DNA from 3 places in the Marinobacter sp. L-13 genome. Region 3 is predicted to be linked to each of the others. Evidence: predicted binding sites of a transcription regulator. Region 3 holds the regulator's gene; each other region holds the start of a gene.
The links. Region 3 encodes sigma-54, which starts transcription at its own class of promoters, with help from an activator protein. Its sites were predicted from a motif close to ANTGGCATNNANNTTGCTNT; they were not measured.

Region 1: glnK (P-II family nitrogen regulator) is a predicted target of sigma-54. The motif match lies at 1,566-1,585, and genes of this name have one in related genera.
Region 2: flhA (flagellar biosynthesis protein FlhA) is a predicted target of sigma-54. The motif match lies at 1,554-1,573, and genes of this name have one in related genera.

The regions. Positions count from the first base shown of each region.
Region 1 covers NZ_JBSXNQ010000056.1:54,478-58,673, reverse strand. The annotation lists gene AC13DD_RS12160 (YifB family Mg chelatase-like AAA ATPase) at 1-995, opposite strand, end outside; gene AC13DD_RS12155 (accessory factor UbiK family protein) at 1,059-1,313, opposite strand; gene glnK (P-II family nitrogen regulator) at 1,695-2,033, shown strand; gene AC13DD_RS12145 (ammonium transporter) at 2,107-3,390, shown strand; gene speE (polyamine aminopropyltransferase) at 3,465-4,196, opposite strand, start outside.
Region 2 covers NZ_JBSXNQ010000055.1:51,133-55,328, reverse strand. The annotation lists gene AC13DD_RS10875 (uracil-xanthine permease family protein) at 1-796, opposite strand, end outside; gene upp (uracil phosphoribosyltransferase) at 799-1,437, opposite strand; gene flhA (flagellar biosynthesis protein FlhA) at 1,656-3,836, shown strand; gene flhF (flagellar biosynthesis GTPase FlhF) at 3,897-4,196, shown strand, end outside.
Region 3 covers NZ_JBSXNQ010000055.1:241,635-245,830, forward strand. The annotation lists gene lptC (LPS export ABC transporter periplasmic protein LptC) at 1-22, shown strand, start outside; gene lptA (lipopolysaccharide transport periplasmic protein LptA) at 6-560, shown strand; gene lptB (LPS export ABC transporter ATP-binding protein) at 538-1,263, shown strand; gene AC13DD_RS11800 (RNA polymerase factor sigma-54) at 1,415-2,941, shown strand; gene hpf (ribosome hibernation promoting factor) at 3,043-3,351, shown strand; gene ptsN (PTS IIA-like nitrogen regulatory protein PtsN) at 3,439-3,909, shown strand; gene rapZ (RNase adapter RapZ) at 3,938-4,196, shown strand, end outside.

The sequences.
Region 1 (4,196 bases), on a different contig from region 3:
GCTGCCCGGCTGATCGAGATTTCGCCGGTTTCCATCGGCTCACGCAGGACCTCCAGCACCCGGCGTTCAAACTCTGGCAACTCGTCGAGAAACAGTACGCCCCGGTGAGCCAGTGAGATTTCTCCGGGCCTCGGGCTGCTGCCGCCGCCCACCAGGGCCACCGCTGAAGCGGTATGATGGGGCGCCCGGAAAGGCGGCTGGCGCCAGCCCCCGGCCCGAATCGGCAGCCCGGCCACCGAATGCACGCTGGCGACTTCCATGGCGGAGCCATCATCCAGCCCCGGAAGAATGCCGGGCAAACGACTGGCCAGCATACTCTTGCCGGTTCCCGGTGGGCCGAAGAACAGCAGATTGTGGCTGCCTGCCGCAGCCACTTCCAGTGCACGGCGGGGAACTCGCTGACCACGGACATCCGACAGGTCCGGCACTTCCCTGTTGCTGCCCGGCGCCTGTTCCAGCGAGGACCTGGGCACCGGCACCAGGCGGGCGCGGCCACTCAGGTGCTCGCACACGGCCAGCAGGTGGCCGGAAGCCAGAACGTCACCCTGGCTGGCCAGGGCCGCCTCCTCGGCATTGCCCTGGGGAACCAGCAGGTTTCGTTGCTCCTGCCGGGCGGCTAATACCGCCGGCAGCACGCCTTTAAGCGGCCTCAATGCACCATCAAGGGACAATTCGCCGAGAAATTCGCAGTCCGAAAGGCTCTCGGCCGGAATCTGGCCCGAGGCCGCCAGAATGCCCAGGGCAATAGGCAGATCAAAGCGACCACCCTCTTTGGGCAAGTCGGCAGGGGCAAGATTAATGGTGATTCTCCGGGCGGGGAACTCGAACCCGGCGTTCAGAAGGGCACTGCGAACACGCTCTTTGCTCTCCCTTACACCGGTTTCCGGCAGCCCCACAATCGAGAGCGCAGGCAAGCCGCCTGAGAGATGGACTTCAACGGTAACGGCGGGCGCCGACACGCCAATGGTGGCGCGGGAATGAACGATAGCAAGCATGACAACCTTCCATGGTAATGACCGGAACTGCTTGCCCGGCGTCCTGCCGGGCGTGTCCGTGGTTTACTGTTTTGGCAGGGAATTTTCCAGTTCGGCTACCCGCTTCTCGAGTGCGTCCACCTTTTCACGGGTCTTCAGCAGGACCGCCTGCTGGGCGTCGAACTCTTCCCTCGTTACCAACTCCAGGCGGGACAGGACGGACATCACGGTGGCCCGGGCCTGGGTTTCAAAATCTTCCCGTGCAGCGCGGGCCATGTCCGGTACAAACTGGCCAAACTGGCCCTGCAGCTGAGCAAAAATATCCTGTGGACCTTTCACACATCACCTCACACATTTCTGAAATATCCGGCTTCGACTAAAAGAGAGGGCCTGTTACCGGTTTGCAGGAGTGTATCACACCGCAGCCCCTGCCATACTGTAGGCGGTCGGCCCTATAATAGCGGTCGAACGGTCAGGCAGCCCGCTCCAATTTGGCTCACTGGCCGGCTACCCGCTTCATTTTGGTGCACAACTTTGCGCCATTCTGGTACGCGGATATCGTAGCCTGTTGTTTTAAATATATTTTTTTGCGTTGGCATACCCGATGCTAAAGCTCTCGTACGCAATCCGCACGATTGGTGTGCGAGGTGGCAGCATCCCGAGCTCAACAACCGGCCGACGGGCCCTCACTGTTGAGACGGCTTTACCAAGGAGAAAGCAATGAAACTTGTGACAGCGATCATCAAGCCTTTCAAATTGGACGATGTCCGTGAGGCATTATCCGAGATTGGCGTTCAAGGCGTAACCGTCACTGAAGTCAAAGGCTTCGGTCGGCAAAAAGGCCACACAGAACTCTATCGTGGCGCGGAATACGTGGTGGATTTCCTGCCCAAGGTGAAGGTGGAAGTTGCTATCGGCGACAACCTTCTGGACCAAGTTATCGAGTCCATCACCAAGGCGGCCAACACCGGCAAGATCGGTGACGGCAAGATCTTCGTGACTGAACTGGCTCAAGCCATCCGGATCCGGACTGGCGAAACCGGCGAAGAAGCGGTCTGAACCAGCTCTGATTTTTCGATCAGCCAACGCAAAAAAATTTATAACCTGAAAAGCCTCGTGCGGAGGGCTTCATATGGAAAGCAATCTTAATCACATTTTTGAACTCCAGTATGCGCTGGATACCTTTTACTTCCTGATTTGCGGTGCCCTGGTCATGTGGATGGCCGCTGGCTTTGCCATGCTGGAAGCCGGCCTGGTGCGTGCCAAGAACACCACTGAAATCCTGACCAAGAACGTGGCCCTGTTTGCGGTCGCCTGTACCATGTACCTGATTGTCGGCTACGACATCATGTACGACGGCGGTATCTTCCTGAGCGGTGTAACAACCGTTGCCGAGATGGACGACGCAGCGATCGCGGGCGTTATTGCAGCCTCCACTGAAGCCGGCTTCGGCGACATGGGCGAATACAGTGGCGCTTCTGACTTCTTCTTCCAGGTTGTTTTCGTTGCAACCGCCATGTCCATCGTTTCCGGCGCCGTGGCTGAGCGCATGAAGCTCTGGGCCTTCCTGGCTTTCGCCATCGTTATGTGTGGCTTCATCTACCCGATGCAGGGTTCCTGGACCTGGAACGGCGACGCGGTATTCGGCATGTACGAGCTGAGCTACAGCGACTACGCCGGTTCCGGTATCGTTCACATGGCAGGCGCAGCAGCGGCCCTGGCAGGCGTTCTTCTCCTCGGTGCCCGTAAAGGCAAGTACGGCGCCAAAGGCGAAATCCGTGCCTTCCCGGGCGCCAACCTGCCCCTGGCAACGCTTGGTACCTTCATCCTCTGGATGGGCTGGTTCGGCTTTAACGGCGGCTCCACCCTGAAGCTGGGTGGCATCGGTGTCGCCAACGAAGTTGCCAACGTGTTCCTGAACACCAACGCAGCTGCAGCCGGTGGCCTGATTGCCGCCCTGATCGTGGCACGCCTGATGTTCGGCAAAGCGGACCTGACCATGGCCCTGAACGGTGCCCTGGCTGGCCTGGTTGCCATCACTGCAGAGCCGGCGGATCCTTCTCCCCTGCTGGCCACCATCATCGGCGCCATTGGCGGCACCCTGGTTGTCTTCTCCATCGTAACCATGGACAAGCTGCGCATTGACGACCCGGTCGGTGCCATCTCTGTCCACGGCGTGGTGGGTATCTGGGGTATCTTCGCGGTTCTCCTGTCCGACGCAGACGCTACCTTCATGGGTCAGCTGGTCGGCATGCTCACCATCTTCATCTGGGTGTTCGTCACCAGCCTGATCGTCTGGGGCATCCTGAAAGCCGTCATGGGCATCAGGGTTTCCGAGGAAGACGAGTACGAAGGTGTGGATCTGTCCGAGTGCGGCATGGAAGCCTATCCGGAGTTTGTCAGCGGCAAGCAGTAATCGTTGACACGAGCAACGAAAAAGGGCGCCATCTGGCGCCCTTTTTTTGTCTGCTTTGTCTGCCCGCTTTCCCCTTAACCTTCTTCCGGACGGACCTCATCTTCCAGTGCATCCACCATGAACTGGGGCATCGCCAGGGCACCGTGATGAACCCCGGAATTATAGTATCGGGTCACGAACGGCCGGTTGTTGGCATCTTCCTCGCGGAAGTATTTGATCGGGTTTTCCTTGCTGGCCATGGTGCAGCTCCACCAGCCGGTGGGGTAGACCGGTTGCGGGAATGGCATGGTCTGCACATGCTCGAATCCGGCCTTACGCATGTCCTCGTGAATGCCCTTGATGATGCTGTCGGTGTGCAGCAGCGGTGATTCGCTCTGCTGGACAATAATGCCGCCTTCTCGAAGCGCCAACATGGCATCCCGGTAAAAATCCAGGGCAAACAGGCCTTCGGCCGGGCCGACAGGATCGGTGCTGTCGATAATAATGAGGTCGACACTGTTCGGCTCAATGTCCCGCATCCACTGGATACCATCTCCGAAGAAGAAATTGGCGCGCGGGTCACTGTTCGCTTCGCAAAGCTCCGGAAAATATTTTTCCGACATGCGGGTTACCCGCTCGTCGATTTCCACCTGCCAGGCTTCCTCAACGCCCGGATGCTTGAGCACCTCTTTCAGGGTGCCACAGTCACCGCCGCCGACAATCACCACCTTTTTGGGGTCCCGGTGGGTGAACAGGGCCGGATGGGTCATCATTTCGTGGTACAGGAAGTTATCGCGGGTGGTCAGCATCACGCAGCCGTCCAGAAC
Region 2 (4,196 bases), 190 kb from region 3:
GGGTGCGGTGCAGGCCCGGCTTTTCCAGGTAGTTCTTTCGGGTCACGTTGCCGATGGCCAGCACGTCACCGATGTGTTCAATGGCCGGCGCAATGGCGACGGGGATCATGAACAGCACGGCGCCCCAGCTGAATTCCGGCGCAACAAAGTTGGGAACGGCGAACCAGGCGGCGTCCCGGATTGGCGTGGTATCCACGATACCGGCAAACGCGGAGAGGATGTAGCCGGTGATAACGCCGAACATGATCGGAATCAGCCGGAAAATGCCTTTCGACCAGACCGACATGATGATGGTTACGGCCAGCGAGATCATGGCGATCCAGATCGCCGTGTCGTAGGGAATCAGCTGGTTCGCGCCATCACCGGTGCGGCCGGAGGCCATGTGAACGGCAACCGGCGCCAGGCCGAGACCGATAGTCATGATCACCGGGCCGATAACCACTGGCGGCAGCAGGCGGCGGACAAAGCCGGTGCCCCGCAGCCGCACCAGTCCACTGAGGAAAATATAGAGAATACCCGCTGCCATCAGGCCGCCGAGTGTCTCTTCCATGCCGAACTTGCCTTTGGAGGCAATCACGGGGGCAATAAAGGCGAAGGACGACGCGAGGAAAATCGGGATCTGACCGCCGGTCACCACGTGAAAGATCAGGGTGCCCAGGCCGGCGGTGAACAGGGCCACGTTGGGATCCAGCCCGGTAATCAGTGGCATCAGAACCAGCGCGCCGAACGCCACCAGCAGCATCTGGGAGCCAGCAATGGCCTGTTTCCAGACTGGGTCGTTGGTATGGTCCTGCATTCTTAAACGTCCTTTTGCTTGGTGCCGAAGATTTTGTCGCCGGCATCGCCGAGACCCGGAAGGATGTAGCCTTTGTCGTTGAGGCGCTCATCAACGGAGGCGGTGTAGATAGATACGTCCGGATGTTTCTCCAGAACCTTTTCAACGCCTTCGGGCGCGGCGACCAGAACCAGGGCCCGGATCTCGGTGCTGCCAGCCTTCTTGAGCAGGTCAATGGTGGAGATCATTGAGCCGCCGGTGGCGAGCATTGGATCGACAATCATGGCCATGCGCTGGTCCAGTTCGCCCACCAGCTTTTCAAGGTAGGTGCTGGCCTCGAGAGTTTCCTCATTGCGGATCTGGCCGACAACACTGACCCGGGCCACCGGAATCAGGCTGAGGACACCGTCAAGCATGCCAAGGCCGGCCCGCAGGATCGGCACGATGGTGACTTTCTTGCCGTGAATCTGTTCCACGTTAACCGGCCCTGCCCAGCCTTCGATGGTCTTTTCCTGCAGATTGAAGTCTTTGGTGGCCTCGTAGGTCAGGAGTGCACCGACTTCCTGTGCCAGCTCCCGGAAATTCTTGGTGCTGATATCCGCACGGCGCATGATGCCGAGCTTGTGGCGGATCAGAGGGTGTTTTACCTCGTGGATTGGCATGGGGTCACCTGTGTGTCTGGTTGGAATTTTGGCGTCGCGATCAAATGGCGCAAGGATACCGCATCTGGCAAGGCGAGTCAGGCCGCAAATGGCTGCTTAACGGAAATCCCCTAAGGGGTGGTACGGATCTTGCGATAACCCTTCCAAACGACGCTCCGGTGTCAGATTTTCGACCTTCAAAACGCCTGCAGGCACGGCCAATCGGAGAAGTATCCGGCATGGACAGAGCTTTAGTCCTCAATAACGTCAAAACCCTGACGCGGGGCAACCTGGGCATACCCATCATGCTGATGGGCTTGCTGGGCATGATGATTCTGCCCATGCCGGCGTTCCTCCTGGACGTGTTCTTTACTTTCAACATCACCCTGTCCATTGTCATTCTGCTGGTGTGTGTCTACGCCCTGCGGCCGATGGAGTTTGCGTCCTTCCCGACAGTCCTGCTGGTAGCCACACTTTTGCGTCTCGCCCTGAACGTGGCGTCCACCCGGATTGTTCTGCTGAACGGCCACGAAGGCGGCGATGCCGCCGGTAAAGTGATCGAATCCTTCGGCGCCGTTCTGATCGGCGGCAATTACGCCGTGGGTCTGGTGGTGTTTGCGATCCTGATGATCATCAACTTCCTGGTCGTGACCAAGGGTGCCGGCCGGGTCTCCGAGGTGAGCGCCCGTTTCACGCTGGATGCCATGCCAGGCAAGCAGATGGCGATTGATGCGGACCTGAACGCCGGCCTGATCAATCAGGATGAGGCCAAGCATCGACGTGCCGAAATCGCCCAGGAAGCGGATTTCTACGGCTCCATGGACGGTGCGTCCAAGTTTGTGAAGGGCGACGCCATTGCCGGCCTGCTGATTCTTGCGATCAACATCATTGGCGGTATTGCCATTGGTATGCTGCAGCACGGCCTGGATTTCGGGCTGGCCATGGAGCGATATGCGCTGCTGACCATTGGCGACGGCCTGGTGGCACAGATTCCCTCGCTGCTGCTGTCCACGTCTGCTGCAATCATGGTAACGCGGGTTACCTCCAGCCAGGACATGGGCGGCCAGATCCTCCAGCAAATGTTCAGTGCGCCCAAGGCGCTGTCCATTGCCGCCGCTATCCTGATCATTCTCGGTCTGATTCCCGGAATGCCCCACGTGGCCTTCCTGGGTCTGGGTGCACTGGCCGCCGGCGCTGCCTGGTATATCTGGAAGCACCAGAGACAGACCGTCGAAGAAGATGGCGCATTCCCGGCTAGGGGCGCGGGCGGGGCGGCTCCACGGCCGGCGGGTCGTGATCTGCCTCCAGGCGGTGATGCTGGCGGCGATCAGGGGCGTCAACTACCGGCCCCCGGAGAGACCAAGGAGCTGGGTTGGGACGATGTGTCCACTGTCGATATTGTCGGTCTGGAAGTGGGTTACCGGTTGATCCCGCTGGTGGACAAGTCACAGGGTGGCCAGTTGCTCAGTCGTATCAAGGGCGTTCGTAAAAAGCTGTCCCAGGATCTCGGCTTCCTGATGCCCTCGGTCCACATTCGAGACAACCTCGATCTGATGCCCAATGTCTACCGCATCACCCTGATGGGCGTGACCATTGCCGAAGCGGAAATCCATCCGGACCGCGAACTGGCCATCGACCCCGGTCAGGTATTCGGAAAGATAGAAGGCATTGAAGGCAAGGATCCGGCGTTCGGTCTGGACGCCAGCTGGATTGAGCCAGACAAGAAAGACCAGGCCCAGACGCTCGGCTATACCGTGGTCGATGCCAGTACGGTGGTCGCGACCCACCTTAACCAGGTACTGCAGAAACACGCCCACGAGCTGCTGGGCCATGAGGAAGTCCAGAAATGGCTGGATCAGCTTGAAAAGATTTCTCCGAAGCTGGCCGAGGAACTGGTACCCACCACCGTATCCATCAGTCTGCTGCTGAAAGTGCTGCAGAACCTCCTGAAGGAAGAAGTGCCGATCCGAGACATGCGGTCCATTGCCGAGGCCATCGTGAACGTGCATCCGAAGAGTCAGGATCCGAAGCTGTTGACCACCGTTGCGCGGCAGTCCCTGCGCCGGATGATTGTCCAGAGTATCTGCGGCAACGAATCAGAGATACCGGTGATCACCCTGGATCCGGATCTGGAACAGTTATTGCTAAAGTCTGTTCAGCAGAGTCAACAATCCGGCGGACAGGAAGATATTGGCCTGGTCCTGGAGCCGAATATGGTTGAAAAACTCCAGCGCTCGCTTCAGGAGAGCGTCCAGCGTCAGGAGATGCTCGGCAAGCCAGCCATTCTGCTGGTGTCCGGGCCCCTGAGGCCGGTGCTGGCGAAGTTCGCCAGCTACGGGGTAGAGCGGCTCCATGTGCTCTCGTACCAGGAAATTCCGGATAACAAACAGATTACGATCGTGGCGTCCGTTGGCCAGTAACGGCGCGGATGACAGAGCGGACAGCGCCGGCACGGCGTTGCCGGTGGAGGAAGAGGCATCATGAAAGTAAAACGGTTTTTTGCTCAGACCATGGCCGAGGCGCTCAAGCAGGTCAGTGAACAGATGGGGCCGGACGCCGTGATCCTTTCCAATCGTCGGGTCGACGGCGGTGTCGAAATTGTGACGGCGCTGGACTATGACGAGAATATGGCGCGCCAGCGACTGGGCAACCAGGCAGAAGAAGCCACCAACGGGTCCCGCTTGGCCGAGATGCAGGCCGACCAGCACAGGCGTCTTGAGGACGAGCTGAGCCGGTCCCGGGACCGCATCCGTGAAGTACGGGAAAAGCGGGCATCGCAG
Region 3 (4,196 bases):
ACTCTATGAAACCGGAAACTAACCGATACCGGCGCCTGATGGCTGCCCTGCTAACGGTCGTGATGATCGGCCCGGCGGCTGCATTTGACCTTGATTCTGACACTCCTATCAAGGTCACCGCAGATACCGCCCGCCTGGATGACGGCCAGGGCATTGCCACCTACACCGGCGCTGTGGAACTTGAGCAGGGCAATACCCGCCTGACTGCCGAGCGGGTCGTCCTGTACCGGACCGAGGACGGCCTGAGCCGGATCGAAGCCTCTGGTACGCCCGCTATATACCGTCAACCGGCGCGCGAGGGGGAAGGCGAAACCGATGCCCGTGCCCTGAACATTACCTGGTCTGCCACCGACAGCCAGCTGACCTTTGAACGGGAAGCAGTCATCGAGCAGAATGGCAACCTGTTCCGGGGTGATGTCATTCATTATGATACCGTCGGCCGGGTTGTCACCGCTGAGGGCGGCGCAGACACCGGCGAGGGCAGCGGCCGGGTAGAGATGGTGATTCAGCCACGCAGTACAGACAGACAGGGATCCGATGGCAGTTCTGAGAGCCAGTAACCTGGCAAAGAGTTACAAACAGAAAAAAGTGGTGATCGACGTTTCCCTGGAAATCCGCAGTGGGGAAATTGTCGGGCTGCTTGGTCCCAACGGTGCCGGGAAAACCACCTGCTTCTATATGATCGTTGGGCTGGTTCCTGCCGATCACGGGCGGATAACGATCGACAGCCGGGATATCACCCCCCTGCCCATGCATGGTCGGGCCCGCCAGGGCATCGGCTACCTGCCACAGGAAGCCTCGGTTTTCCGCAAACTGTCTGTGCGCGACAACATCATGGCGATCCTCGAGACGCGGCAGGGCCTGAGCAAGGCAGACCGGCAGAAAAAGCTCGAGGAGCTGCTGGAGGAATTCCACATCACCCATATCCGGGACAGCGTTGGTATGGCCCTGTCCGGTGGTGAGCGGCGACGGGTGGAAATTGCCCGGGCCCTGGCCATGGAGCCGGCTTTCATCCTGCTGGATGAGCCCTTCGCCGGCGTTGACCCTATATCCGTCAGCGACATCAAACACATCATCCGGCACCTTCGGGACAAAGGCATTGGCGTTTTGATCACCGACCACAACGTGCGTGAGACCCTGGACATCTGCGAGAATGCCTACATTGTTTCCGGCGGCCACATCATCGCCTCCGGCAATGCCGACGCCATCCTGGCCAACCAGCAGGTCAAGGAAGTCTATCTCGGCGACGAATTCAGACTCTGACACCCAATGGCTGATTGTTTTGATGATCTGTAGCAAGTAAACTCGGCAAAGAACTTGCTAGGGTAAATTAAAATCACGGCAAGTAACCGGCATATAAAGATTTTTTCACGACTTATGACACAACGCGCTGATGAGTGACGGATCCTGAACCATGGTTATGAAAGCCTCCTTACAGTTAAAGCTGGGTCAAAGCCTGACCATGACGCCCCAGCTGCAACAGGCGATCCGGCTTCTCCAGCTCTCCACTCTCGACCTCCAGCAGGAAATCCAGCAGGCACTGGAATCCAACCCCATGCTGGAGACCTCCGAGGACGATGACCAGACCGACGCAGCCAGCGAAAACGACGAGCGCGAGGCCAACGCCACCGAGTCCGCCGCTGAAGCTGCCCCGGAACCGGCCAGCGACTGGGATGAATCCGAGAACGGCCCGGACTGGTCCTCGGAGAACGAGATTCCTGACAACATTCCGGACGATCTGCCGGTTGATACCGCCTGGGACGACATCTACCAGTCCGCACCAGCGCCGGCAGCCCGCAACGACGACGAAAACGATCACGATTTCGAAACCCGTAATTCCCCGACCGAAACGCTTCAGGATCACCTGGAATGGCAGCTCAATCTGACGCCCCTCAGTGAACGGGACCAGGCCATTGCCCATGCCCTGATGGATGCAGTGGACGAACGGGGCTATATCACCAGCCCGCTGGAGGAAATCCACGCCGGACTGCTGGATGAGAACGATGAAGACCCCCTTGAACTGGATGAAGTGGAAGCCGTGCTTCACCGCCTGCAACACTTTGATCCGCCCGGCGTGTTTGCCCGGGACCTACAGGAATGCCTGCTGATCCAGCTCAACCAGCTGCCGCCGGAAACACCCTGGCTGGCCCAGGCACGCCTTGTAATTACCCATTACATCAACCTGCTGGGCAACCGCGATTACGCCCAGTTGCTGCGCCGCAGCCGCCTGAAAGAAGACCAGTTGCGGGATGTCCTGGCGCTGATCACCGGCCTGAATCCGCGGCCGGGCGATGTCATTGACCGGGCCGAACCCGATTATGTGATTCCGGACGTGATCGTTCGCAAACACAATGGCCGCTGGCGTGTTGAGCTGAATCCTGAAATTGCACCGCGCATCCGGGTCAATGCCAGCTATGCTTCACTTATAAGGCGTGCGGACAGCAGCGCAGACAACACCTACCTGCGCGACCAGTTGCAGGAGGCCAAGTGGTTCATCAAGAGCCTGCAGAGCCGCAATGAGACCTTGCTGAAAGTCGCGACCCGTATTGTCGAGCACCAGCAGGGATTCCTGGATCACGGTGAAGAAGCCATGAAACCGTTGATTCTTTCAGACATCGCCCAGGCGGTAGAGATGCATGAATCGACCATTTCACGGGTAACCACCCAGAAATACATGCATACCCCCCGTGGCATTTTCGAGCTGAAGTACTTCTTCTCCAGCCATGTCAGCACTGACGAGGGTGGAGAATGCTCCTCCACGGCCATACGCGCGATGATCAAGAAGCTGATTGCGGCGGAAACGCCCAAAAAGCCGTTGAGCGACAGCAAAATTGCAGCCATGCTAGGGGAACAGGGTATCAAGGTTGCGCGACGCACCGTTGCCAAGTACCGGGAGGCCATGCACATTCCGCCGTCCAACGAGCGCAAGCGGCTGGTCTGAATACCCGGGGGCCGGGACGCAACACCGTATTCGCCGGCGCATAATGCGCCAGCACCCAGACCGGCTCCCGGGAGCCGGCACGATGACAACAGGAGACGCCTATGCAACTCAATATTTCAGGCCATCACGTAGAACTGACTCCCGCACTGAAGGATTATGTTTCAGAGAAGTTCGAGAAGCTCGAGCGTCACTTTGACCACATCAGTAACTGCCAGGTGACCCTGGAAGTGGAAAAGGTGCGCCAGATTGCGGAAGCCACGTTGCATGTGGTTGGTGGTGAGATTCACGCAAAGGCAGAAAATGAGGATATGTACGCAGCCATCGATGCCCTGATCGACAAGCTTGACCGTCAGATCCTCAAGCACAAGGAAAAGAATGTAGACCGGATGCACGGAAACGGCTCTCGCTAACTGACTGTTTTCATGCAATTCATCTAATCGAGCTGCGACATGAGTAACGTGTCGCAGCCTTTTTTTTAACGGAAACGCAGTCGATCCATGAGCGACACATCCCTGACCATAGAGAACATTCTTGCTCCGGAGCTCACCCTCTGCAGGGTAGCTGCGTCCAGCAAGAAACGGGCCCTGGAGTTTATTGCCGAGCAGATAAACCATCAGGACAACACGCTCAGCGAGACCCAGCTCTTCAACAACCTGATTTCCCGCGAGCGCCTGGGCAGCACCGGCATTGGCCAGGGAATCGCCATTCCCCACTGCCGTCTGGAAGGACTTGATCACGTGGTGGGCGTGCTGATGACGCTGGAAGAAAGCGTCGAATTCGATGCTATCGACAATCAGCCGGTGGATCTGATTTTCGCCCTGATCGTCCCGAAGGAAGCAACGAGCGAACACCTGGAGCTGCTCAGCCAACTGGCTGAAAAGTTCAATGAGCGGTCGTTCTGTGATCGCCTCCGGCAATCCGAGGACGCCAGCACGCTGTACCAGCGCATGACCGCCTCAGGCGGCTGATATTCACTGCAGTGGAGGTAAGGTGGTCATGAAGCTGATTATCGTCAGTGGCAGGTCCGGTTCGGGCAAGAGTACCGCACTTCATGTGCTGGAGGACCTCGGGTTTTATTGCATCGACAATCTTCCTATTGGCCTGCTCTTCCCCCTCACACGGGAAGCCGCCAGCCAGACCAGGCCTGGTCGACTGGGCAAGATGGCCGTCAGTATCGATGCGCGGAACCTTTCCGGCGAGCTGGCCAATTTCGAGGAGATCTACCGGCGCCTCCAGGAAACCGGGGTTACCGTTG